2 regions of the Arthrobacter sp. PAMC25564 genome follow, and region 2 is predicted to be linked to the other one. Evidence: riboswitches for the same ligand, from Rfam matches in the RefSeq annotation. Region 2 holds a riboswitch; the other holds the start of a gene.
What was found. A riboswitch is a leader RNA that binds a small molecule or an ion and turns the genes downstream of it on or off. The one in region 2 is predicted to bind glycine.
Positions count from the first base shown of each region.

Region 1: linked by a shared signal. The riboswitch ahead of gcvP (aminomethyl-transferring glycine dehydrogenase) and the one ahead of gcvP (aminomethyl-transferring glycine dehydrogenase) in region 2 are both predicted to bind glycine.

Region 1 is NZ_CP039290.1:574,553-580,520, reverse strand. It holds gene gcvP (aminomethyl-transferring glycine dehydrogenase) at 1-2,461, opposite strand, end outside; glycine riboswitch at 2,619-2,716, opposite strand; gene E5206_RS02630 (GntR family transcriptional regulator) at 2,837-3,529, opposite strand; gene E5206_RS02625 (5-oxoprolinase subunit PxpA) at 3,636-4,394, shown strand; gene E5206_RS02620 (MFS transporter) at 4,475-5,812, shown strand; gene E5206_RS02615 (5-oxoprolinase/urea amidolyase family protein) at 5,832-5,968, shown strand, end outside.
Region 2 is NZ_CP039290.1:4,116,702-4,122,669, reverse strand. It holds gene E5206_RS18950 (MFS transporter) at 1-1,246, opposite strand, end outside; gene E5206_RS18945 (TetR/AcrR family transcriptional regulator) at 1,315-1,854, shown strand; glycine riboswitch at 1,995-2,095, shown strand; gene gcvP (aminomethyl-transferring glycine dehydrogenase) at 2,254-5,151, shown strand; gene gcvT (glycine cleavage system aminomethyltransferase GcvT) at 5,164-5,968, shown strand, end outside.

The DNA.
Region 1 (5,968 bases), 630 kb from region 2:
CCTCGGCCGTGACCCCGGTCCTCGCGGTCAGTTCGCGCAGGTCCAGGATGCACTCGTGCGCCACGAGTCCGCCCTCACCGGTGTACAGGACCGGGAAGTACTCGTTCAACCGGGCCGCGATGTAGTTGGCCGCCAGGAGCGCGGACTTGGTGGCCTCGGTCAGGCCTTCAGCGCCCATGAGCTTCACGTACGCCCAGGAGATCGGCAGGACACCGGCGGAGCCGAAACGGGAGGCGCTGATGGCCACGCCGTGGCCTGCCTCGTGCGCTGCCTTGTTCGCGTCACCGGGCATAAACGGTGCCAGGTGGGCCTTGGCCGCGACCGGGCCGACGCCGGGTCCGCCGCCGCCGTGCGGGATGCAGAAGGTCTTGTGCAGGTTCAGGTGCGAGACGTCGCCGCCGAACTGGCCCGGCTGGGCCAGGCCCACGAGCGCGTTGAGGTTGGCGCCGTCCACGTAGACCTGGCCGCCGGCGGCATGCACCGCGTCGCAGACCTCCCGGACGTCGGCGTCGTAGACCCCGTGGGTGGACGGGTAGGTGATCATGATGGCGGCCAACGCGTCCTTGTGCAGCTCAATCTTGGCCGTGAGGTCGGCGTGGTCGATGGTGCCGTCCGAGGACGTCGCGACCACAACGACCTTCATGCCGGCCAGGACCGCGGACGCGGCGTTGGTGCCGTGCGCGGAGGCCGGGATCAGGCAGATGTTGCGCTGGGCCTCGCCGCGGGAGTGGTGGTAGCCGCGGATGGCCAGCAGGCCCGCGAGCTCGCCCTGGGAACCGGCGTTCGGCTGGATGGAGACCTGGTCGTAGCCGGTGATCTCGGTCAGCTGGGCTTCGAGGTCCTCGATCAGCTCACGCCAGCCGGCGGTCTGGGAGTCCGGGGCGAACGGATGGATGGAGGCGAACTCCGGCCAGGAAATCGCTTCCATCTCCGCGGTGGCATTCAGCTTCATCGTGCACGAACCCAGCGGAATCATGGTGCGGTCCAGCGCCAGGTCACGGTCCGAAAGCCGGCGGATATAACGCAGCAGCTGGGTCTCGGAGCGGTGCGTGTTGAACACCGGGTGCTGCAGGTACTCGGAGGTACGGAGCACTGCTTGGGGCAGGTCAAAGCCCTTCGCGTCGACAACCGGACCGGCACCGAAGGCGACGGCGATGGCGGAGAGGACCTCCGTCGTCGTGGTTTCATCAGCGGAGACGCCGATGGTGTCGTCGTCGATGTGGCGCAGGTTGATGCCGCGTGCTTCGGCGGCGGCGATGACCTTGGCGGCCTTGCCCGGGACGCGGACCGTGACGGTGTCGAAGAAGGTCCCGGTGACCAGTTCGCGGCCGGCGACCTGAAGGGTGGTGGCCAGGCTGCGGGCGTTGTTGTGGACCCTCTCGGCGATGGCCTTCAGTCCGTCCGGGCCGTGGTAGACCGCGTAGAACGAGGACACGATGGCAAGCAGCGCCTGCGCGGTGCAGATGTTGGACGTGGCCTTCTCGCGGCGGATGTGCTGCTCGCGGGTCTGCAGGGCCAGGCGGTACGCGGGCATCCCGGCGTTGTCCTTGGACACGCCGACCAGGCGGCCCGGCATGGACCGCTCCAGGCCCTTCGCCACCGCCATGTAGGCCGCGTGCGGGCCGCCGAAGAACAACGGGACACCGAAACGCTGGGAGGAACCGACGGCGATGTCGGCGCCCTGCTCACCCGGAGGCGTGATCAGGGTCAGCGCGAGCAGGTCGGCGGCGACCGTGACGAGCGCACCACGCTCCTTGGCCTCGGCGATGACGGCGGAGTGGTCGAAGACCCGGCCGGACACGCCGGGCTGCTGCAGCACAATGCCGTTGATGACGCCCTCCGGCAGGCCCTGGGACAGGTCCGCGACCTCAACCTCGAAGCCCAGGGCCTCGGCGCGGCCCTTGACGATCGCGATGGTCTGCGGGAGGCAGTCGGCGTCCAGGACGGTCTTGCCGTCGTGGGCTTCCTTGTTCTTGTTGGCGCGGCGCATCATCAGCACGGCCTCGGCCACCGCCGTTGCTTCATCGAGCAGGGACGCGTTCGCGATCGGCAGGCCCACCAGGTCCTGGACCATGGTCTGGAAGTTCAGCAGCGCCTCGAGCCGGCCCTGCGAGATCTCCGGCTGGTACGGGGTGTACGCGGTGTACCAGGCCGCGGCCTCCAGGATGTTCCGGCGGATCACCGCAGGGGTGACCGTGTCGTAGTAGCCCTGCCCGATCATCTGTACAGCCGTCTTGTTCCTGGACGCAATCCTGCGCAGCTCCGCAAGGACCTCGACCTCGCTGAGGGCTTCGGGGAGAGCCAGCGGCTTTGCCTGGCGGATGGAGTCGGGGACGGCAACGTCCACGAGGCCATCAACGCTGTCATAGCCGACGGTCTTGAGCATGGCGTCGACGTCAGACTGGCGGCGCGCGCCAATATGCCGGTCGGCAAAAGCGCTGGATTTGGATTGAACGGTCATGAGGAACTCCATAATTCAGGTAGCGCAAAAGCGCCACGATGATTCGGGTTCCTCCCCGCTCTGTCTGGGACCTGAGAGTTTCCGCATTGCCCGCTGTCGCAGGACGCCACTTGCACCGTCGGTGAGTCCGGTCTCCCGGACTGCTTTCCAGAGTTGCCTTGCCGCGGCGGTACGTGGGCCTGAGAGATTCCTGGGGAGGATTTGCTCCTACGGCGCCTGCTGAATGTACCGGCAGGACTCTCCCGCCGCAGATCATAAGCACGATCACTTGTCAGTGATACGCCTCACAACTTAGCCGAAGTTTGGGCGGCACGCAACAGACCGCGAAATCACACCGACTATTACGCCCACCTCAGCCCACAGCACATCCGGCCCTCACTCCCCGTGGACGGCGCTCTGCTTCGCCTCGGACCGGTCCAGATACGCGAGGAGCAGGTCACCGGCACGGTCCAGTTCGCTGGCCTCCAGTGCTGCGCAGATTTCCTCGTTGTCGCGCAGGTAGCCGCGGTAAAAGTCCGCCTCCAGCGTCGCCTTATGGAAGAAGAGCCGCATTTCGGCCAGCACCTGGGACATGATGGTGTCCAGCCGCCGGCTCCCGGCCAGCGCCACGATGGCGCCGTGGAAATGCTGGTTTGCGTTTCCGAGCGCCTCGTCGTCGTTGACGGCCGCCGCTGCGCGGCCTTCCTGCACCGCCGCCCGGACCGCAGCGATGCGCTCGGGGCTGCCGCCGCCGCGGATCGCACTGACTTCGATCGCCCGGCGCACGGTGTAGACATCGTGGATATCGCCGGGTTCCAGGCTCGCGACAAACACCCCGCGGTTGGGATGCCGGACCACAAGGCGTTCGGCGGCGAGTTCGGCAAACGCCTCGCGGACGGTATTGCGGGAGACGCCCAGCTCCTCCGCAATCGCTGATTCCGTCAGCCTGGTACCCGGGAGCAGCCTTCCCTCCGCCAACTGCAGGCGCAGTTCAGCGGCCACCCGGTCCGCCACCGAGGGGACCGCGACGCGGAGGCGTGCGGCGGCGCCCAGGGTTACCCCCGGGGCGGGGGCTTCGGAAGTCGTCATGCCCCGAATCTACACGATTGTCACATCGTGGAATCGAAGGATTGTTGAACAATCAGAGTTTTTGGTACATCCTAGATAGGGGCCCATCAATGAGACGAGGATCACAATGGCAACCATCGACCTGAACAGCGACGTCGGGGAGTCCTACGGACGCTGGAGCCTGGGCGACGACACGGCAATGTTCCGTTCCGTCACGAGCGCCAATGTGGCCTGCGGTTTCCACGCCGGGGACCCGTCCGTGATCCGCCGGACCTGCCGTGAAGCGGTCGCCGCAGGCGTAATGATCGGCGCCCACGTCGGCTACCGCGACCTCGCCGGCTTCGGCCGCCGGTTCCTGGATATCGACCCGAACGAGCTGGCGGACGACGTCGTCTACCAGATCGGCGCGCTGCAGGCCCTGGCCGCAGCCGAGGGCGGCAAGGTCAGGTACGTGAAACCGCACGGCGGTCTGTACAACGCGATCGTCGCGCACACCGCGCAGGCGAAGGCCGTCGTCGACGCCGTACGGTCCGTCGACCCCAACCTCCCCATCCTGGGCCTGCCGGGCTCGGAAGTACTCCGGCTGGCCGAGGCCGCCGGGCTCCGCGCGGTGACCGAAGCCTTTGCAGACCGGGCCTACAACCCGGACGGCACCCTTGTTTCCCGGACCCTCCCCGGAGCCGTCCTGATGGATCCGGCGCTGGTCACCGAGCATGTCCTCCGGATGGCCGCCGATTCCGCCGTCCGCACCATTGACGGCTCCATCCTGAAGATCCGCGCCGAGAGCATCTGCGTCCACGGCGACTCCCCGGGAGCCGTCACCATGGCTGCCGCGGTGCGGAAGGCGCTCTCCGACGCCGGCATCATCACCGCCGCCTTCGTCTAAGCCGCACGCGCCCCCCGGCGCCCCCGCACGTCACCCACCAAGCAGCAACAGGCAGCACCCGCACACCTGGAGGAACAGTCATGACCGCAGCACACCCGGCCACCCCGGCCACTGCCAAGAGGAGGCTGCCGCCCGGCGCCCTGAAGGCCTACATCGCCAGCCTCACCGGCACCTCGCTGGAGTACTACGACTTCGCGATCTACTCCGTGGCCTCGGCCCTCGTATTCCCCAAGATCTTCTTCCCCGGCAACAACGAGTTTGTCGGCCTCCTGCTCTCCTTCTCCGCGTTCGCCGTCGGCTACCTGGCCCGCCCTATCGGCGGCGTCATCTTCGGCCGGCTCGGTGACAAGATCGGCCGCAAGCAGGTCCTCGTCGCCACCCTTATGCTGATCGGTGCCGCCACTGTGCTGATTGGCGTGCTTCCGGATTACTCGGTCATCGGCGTCGCAGCCCCCATCCTGCTGGTCCTGTTGCGGCTGGCCCAGGGCATCGGCGTCGGCGGCGAATGGGGCGGTGCCGTCCTGCTGTCCAGCGAATTCGGCAACGCCAGCAAGCGCGGCTTCTGGTCCTCGGCAGCACAGATCGGGCCGCCCGCCGGAAACCTGATGGCCAATGGCGTCCTGGCGCTGCTCGCCGCCACCCTGACCAACACGGAATTCCTGTCCTGGGGCTGGCGCGTGGCCTTCCTGGCCTCCGCCCTGCTGGTGGTCTTCGGTCTGCTGATCCGGCTCAAGCTGGAGGAAACCCCCGTATTCAAGGCCATCCAGGCCCACGGTGAGGCGCCGAAGGCCCCCATCAAAGAGGTCTTCACCAAGGAACCCCGCGCCCTCGTGGCCGCCGCGCTGTCCCGTGTCTGCCCCGACGTGCTGTACGCCCTCTTCACCGTCTTTGTGGCCGTCTACGCCACCAAGGAACTTGGCATGACCACGGGCAACGTGCTCGGCGCCATCCTGATCGGCTCCGCGTTCCAGCTGGGGCTGATCCCCGCGGCCGGCGCCCTCACGGACCGCTTCAACCGCCGCCTCGTCTACGGCATCGCGGCCGCCGGCACCGCCGTGTACATCCCGCTGTTCTTCCTGATGATCCAGGGCAGGTCCGTCCTGATGCTGACCATCGGCGTCGTGATCGGCCTGGCCTTCCACGCCTTCATGTACGGTCCGCAGGCCGCCTACATCACCGAGCAGTTCCCGGCCCGGCTGCGCTACGCCGGCAGCTCGCTGGCCTACACCCTCGCCGGTGTGATCGGCGGCGCCGTCGCACCGCTGATCTTCACGGCCCTGTACGCCGCCACGGGCAACTGGTACCTGATCGCGGGCTATCTCCTGCTGGCCTCCGTGGTGACCGTCGTAGGCCTGGCCCTCGGCCGGAACCCGCAGACCCAGGAAGAAGAGCGGCTCCTGCAGGAAGCCCGAGCCTGAGGGCGCGGTAAAACGGATGATGGAGTCAGCAATGGAAGCCTTGACCGTGCACAAGGTCCGCGCCGTGCGGGCCGTGGGAACACGCGCGGTGCTCGCCGAGCTCTCCGGCACCCAGGATGTGCTGGCCCTGCAGTCGCTGCTCCTCGGGAAGCCGCT
Region 2 (5,968 bases):
CCAGAATCAGGTCGTTGGAGATGGTTTCCGCGGCGCCGACACCGAGGCAGAGGATCAGCAGGGCAGCCAGCAGGAGCCCCGGCCCGTGGCTGTGGTCGCCGAAGGCCACCAGGAAGTAGCCCGCCGCGCCCAGCAGCAACCCGCCGGCCACCACGAAGCCGGGCCGGACCCGGCGCACCAGCGGCACCACCAGCAGGCCCGCCACGACAGTGGCAATGAGCGCCGGGACCATGGCGACACCGGACTCGGAGGGGGACTGGCCCTCCAGTAGTTGCAGGTGCTGGGCCAGGAACAGGATGAAGCCGTTGTAGGAGAACAAGGCCAGGACATTGGCGGTAATCGCGGTGCTGAAGACCTTGTTGCCGAAGAGGCTGACATCCAGCAGTGGCGACGTCCGGCCTCCGGGCACCTGGTGCCCCTGCTCCTTGAATCTGTGCAACAGGGCCCGCTGTCGCCGGATGAAGATGTAACCCATGAGCAGGCCGAAGCCAATGGCGGCGAGGGGCTCCGCGGCCAGGCCGTGGGTGGCCAGGATCTTGATGCCGTACACCACGGGAACCATCACCAGCAGGGACAGGACGATGCTGGGAAGGTCCACCCGGCCAGGATCCGGGTCGCGTGATTCCGGGATCAGTGCCGGGCCGAGAACCAGCAGCGGCAGGATGATCGGCACCGCCACCAGCAGCACGGCACCCCACCAGAGGTGCTCCACGAGCCACCCGCCGAGGATCGGGCCGAGGGCGGCGCCGCCGGAGAAGCCTGCCGCCCAGATGGCCACGGCCAGCCGGCGTCGGTTGGGCTCCGGGAAGATATTGCGGATCAGGGAGAGGGTGGATGGCATCAGCATGGCGCCGAAGAATCCCAGCCCTGCACGGCCGGCGATCAGCCATTCTGCGCTGGGAGCGAAGGCGGTGGCCGCCGAAACCGCGGCGAAGCCGGTGCTGCCGATAAATAGCAGTCTGCGGCGGCCGATCCTGTCGCCCAGGCTCCCCATCGCCACGAGCAGCCCGGCCAGGACGAGTGGATAGGCGTCGACGATCCAGAGCAGCTGGACGCCGGAGGCGTCGAGGCCGCGGGCGATGGCGGGCAGCGCGAAGGTCAGCGCTGTGTTGTCCACCGCCACAAGCAGGACCGGAGACATCAGCACGGCGAGGGCCAGCCAGTCGCGCCACAGTGTGCGGGGGCCAGCGGGAATGAGGGTGCCGGTGTTGCCGCCACCAGCCGGGGTGAAGGATGTGGTGCTCATGATAATAACTATACCGTCCAGACGGTATAGTTAAGAAACAGGTCCCGGCACCGGGCATGATAGGAAACATGGCCAGAAAACCCGTCGCCCGCGAAGCCGTCCTTGATGCCTTTGAATCCCTCCTGATCGAAGAGGGTGAGCGGGCCGCGACGCTGGACGCCGTCGCACGGCTGGCCGGCGTCTCCAAGGGCGGACTGCTCTACCATTTCCCGAACAAAGAGGCCATGATCGGCGTGCTGCTCGAGCGGTTGGACCGCCTCCTCGCCGAGGATCTCGATGCCATGGCGGCCGCGCCGGAAGGTGCCGGGGCATACTTCATCAAGTCCTCCGTCTGGGCGGACACCCCACTGGACCGGGTCTTCGTGGCTGCCACCCGGTTGGCGGAAGTCGCCCACGAGGAGACCCTGCACCGCTTCGCCGCCGTCCAGGCCCGCTGGCTGGAACTGCTGGCAGCCGACGTCGGCCCCGGCATGGCCAAGGCTGTCCTCTATATGGGTGACGGGCTGTACTTCAACGCCATGCTCGCCCGAGGCCCCGGCGGGCCGCTGCCCGAGGTGCGCGGCGACGTCGAAAGCCTGCTGGCCGCCGTCGAACGGTTGCGCGGCTGAGCCGCGGTGAAAGGGTTCCATCTGTCCGATGCCGCCCCCGGCGTAACCCGGCGGCCGGCGCCTGTCTCCAGTTTGCGGACGCGGGCGGAGCGTAGGACAATGGAGCCTGTGACTGTTGTCACGGCAACTGAATATGCCTTTGATCTGCGGCGGGAGAGTCCTGCAAGTGTGGGTGCAAGCAGGCGCCGTAGGAGCAAATCCTCCCCAGGAATCTCTCAGGCCCACGTACCGCCGCGGCAAGGCAACTCTGGAAAGTAGCAGGCATGTCCTCTGGCATGCCTTGCTCACCGACGGTGCAAGCGGCGCCCTGCGAAAGCACGGCTGCGCGGAAACTCTCAGGTCCAATACAGAGCGGGGAGGAACCCGAATCAATGTGGCGTACCCTGCGCTCACCTAGTTATGGAGTTCCTTGTGACTGTTACCCCAGCCTCCACGTCCTTCGTTGACCGGCATATTGGCGCGCGCCGCCAGTCTGACGTCGACGCCATGCTGAAGGCCGTCGGCTACGACACCGTCGATGCGCTGGTGGACACCGCCGTTCCGAAGGACATCCGGCAGGACTCGCCGCTGGCTCTCCCCGAAGCCCTCAGCGAGGTCGAGGTCCTTGCGGAGCTGCGCAGGATTGCGTCCAGGAACAAGACGGCCGTGCAGATGATCGGCCAGGGCTACTACGACACGGTCACGCCTGCGGTGATCCGCCGGAACATCCTGGAGGCCCCGGCCTGGTACACCGCCTACACCCCGTACCAGCCGGAGATCTCGCAGGGCCGGCTCGAGGCGCTGCTGAACTTCCAGACCATGGTCCAGGACCTGGTGGGCCTGCCGATCGCGAACGCGTCCCTGCTGGATGAAGCAACCGCCGTGGCCGAGGCCGTGCTGATGATGCGCCGCGCCAACAAGAACAAGGAAGCCCACGACGGCAAGACCGTCCTGGACGCCGACTGCCTCCCGCAGACCATCGCGATCGTCAAGGGCCGCGCCGAGGCCCTGGGCTTCGAGGTTGAGGTCGCGGACCTGTCCCAGGGCCTGCCGGAGGGCGTCATCAACGGCATTGTCCTGCAGCAGCCCGGCGTGTCCGGCCGGGTGTTTGACCACTCCGGCGTGATCGCGGAGGCCAAGGAACGCGGTGCGCTCGTCACGGTCGCCGCCGACCTGCTCGCCCTGACCCTGATCACGCCTCCGGGTGAGCAGGGCGCCGACATCGCCGTCGGTTCCTCCCAGCGTTTCGGTGTCCCGTTGTTCTTCGGCGGCCCGCACGCGGCCTACATGGCGGTGGCGAAGGGCCTGGAGCGGTCCATGCCGGGCCGCCTGGTCGGCGTGTCCAAGGACAACGCCGGGATGCCCGCGTACCGCCTGGCCCTGCAGACCCGTGAGCAGCACATCCGCCGCGAGAAGGCCACGTCCAACATCTGCACCGCGCAGGCGCTGCTGGCCATCGTGTCCTCGTTCTACGCGGTCTACCACGGCCCGGATGGCCTGAAGGCCATCGCCGAGACCACCCACGGCCACGCCAGGACGGTCGCCGCCTCGCTGAAGGCCGCGGGCCTTCACGTGCTGCACACGTCCTTCTTCGACACCGTCACCGTGTCCGTCCCGGGCAAGGCCGCCCGGGTCATCGCCGCCGCCGAGGCCAAGGGCATCAACCTGCGCGCCATTGACGCGGACACCATCGGCATCTCCACCGATGAAGCCACGACGGCGGCTATCGTCGCCGACGTCGTCGCCGCCTTCGGCGCCAGCGTCGCGGACACTGCACCCGGTAGCCCCGAAGGATTCGGCCTGGAAGCCTCCGTCGAACGTACCTCCGAGTACCTGCAGCACCCGGTGTTCAACACGCACCGCTCCGAGACCCAGCTGCTGCGTTATATCCGCCGGCTTTCGGACCGTGACCTGGCGCTGGACCGCACCATGATTCCGCTGGGTTCGTGCACGATGAAGCTGAATGCCACCGCGGAGATGGAAGCGATTTCCTGGCCGGAGTTCGCCTCCATCCATCCGTTCGCCCCGGACTCCCAGACCGCCGGCTGGCGTGAGCTGATCGAGGACCTCGAAGCCCAGCTGACCGAGATCACCGGCTACGACCAGGTCTCCATCCAGCCGAACGCCGGTTCCCAGGGCGAGCTCGCGGGCCTGCTGGCCATCCGCGGCTACCACCACTCCCGCGGCGAGGCCCAGCGCAACATCTGCCTGATCCCGGCCTCCGCGCACGGCACCAACGCCGCGTCCGCGGTCCTGGCCGGCATGAAGGTCGTTGTGGTCGCGACGTCCTCGGACGGCACCATCGACCACGCCGACCTCACGGCCAAGATTGAGCTGCACAAGGACGCGTTGGCCGCCATCATGATCACCTACCCGTCCACCCACGGGGTCTACGACGCCGACGTCCGGGAGGTCTGCGACGCGGTGCATGCCGCCGGCGGCCAGGTCTACGTGGACGGCGCCAACCTCAACGCGCTCGTGGGCCTGGCCCAGCCGGGCCAGTTCGGCGGCGACGTCTCGCACCTGAACCTGCACAAGACCTTCTGCATCCCGCACGGCGGCGGCGGACCCGGCGTCGGCCCGGTCGCGGCCAAGGCCCACCTGGCACCGTTTATGCCCGGTGACGCGAACAAGGCAGCGCACGAGGCAGGCCACGGCGTGGCCATCAGCGCCTCCCGTTTCGGCTCCGCCGGTGTCCTGCCGATCTCCTGGGCGTACGTGAAGCTCATGGGCGCTGAAGGCCTGACCGAGGCCACCAAGTCCGCGCTCCTGGCGGCCAACTACATCGCGGCCCGGTTGAACGAGTACTTCCCGGTCCTGTACACCGGTGAGGGCGGACTCGTGGCGCACGAGTGCATCCTGGACCTGCGCGAACTGACCGCGAGGACCGGGGTCACGGCCGAGGACGTGGCCAAGCGCCTCATCGACTACGGCTTCCACGCCCCCACCCTGGCATTCCCGGTGGCCGGGACCCTGATGGTGGAGCCCACCGAGTCCGAGGACCTGGCCGAGATCGACCGCTTCATCGACGCGATGATCACCATCCGCGCCGAAATCGACCAGGTCGCCAACGGTGACTTCACCGTCGAGGACAGCCCGCTGCGCAACGCACCACACACCGCGGCCGCCGTCGTGTCCTCCGAGTGGAGCCGTGACTACTCCCGCGAGCAGGCCGTCTTCCCGGTCCACCACCTCAAGCAGGACAAGTACTTCCCGCCCGTGGGCCGGATCGACGGCGCCGCCGGGGACCGCCACCTGATCTGCTCCTGCCCGCCCCTCGAAGACTTCGAGGACCACTCCGACGACGCCGCGAACTAAGGACAGCCAGAAATGACTGAGAACTACACGGCTCTCTACGAAGAGCACAAGAAACTCGGGGCCTCCTTCACCGACTTCGGTGGCTGGCAGATGCCGCTGAAGTACAGCTCCGAGCTGGCCGAGCACCACGCCGTCCGCAAGTCCGCAGGCTTGTTCGACCTCTCCCACATGGGCGAGGTCTGGGTCACCGGCCCCGAAGCCGGCGCGTTCCTGGACTACGCCCTGGTCGGGAAACTCTCCGCGATCGCGGATGGAAAGGCCAAATACTCGCTGATCTGCAACGAAGACGGCGGCATCATCGATGACCTCATCAGCTACCGTTTCGGTGACGAGAAGTACCTGGTGGTCCCCAACGCCGGCAACGCCAAGGTCGTCGCAGCTGCCCTGGCCGAGCGCGCAGCGAACTTCGACGTGACGGTGGAGGACGCCTCCGCGGCGACCTCGCTGATCGCCGTGCAGGGTCCCAAGGCCGAGGCCATCTTGCTCAAGCTCACCGATGAGGCCCAGCACGCGCTGATCACCGAGCTGAAGTACTACGCGTTCAACGAGCTCACCGTGGCCGGCCACGACGTCATCCTGGCCCGCACCGGTTACACCGGCGAGGACGGCTTCGAGCTCTTTGTACCGAACGACGGCGCCGCTGACCTGTGGGCAAAGGTCGCCGAAGCAGGGGCCGAGTTCGGCATCATCCCGTGCGGCCTCGCCTCCCGCGACTCGCTCCGGCTCGAAGCCGGTATGCCGCTGTACGGCAACGAGCTTTCGCTTGAGCGGTCACCGTTCGACGCCGGCCTGGGCCCGGTTGTGGCGCTCAAGAGCA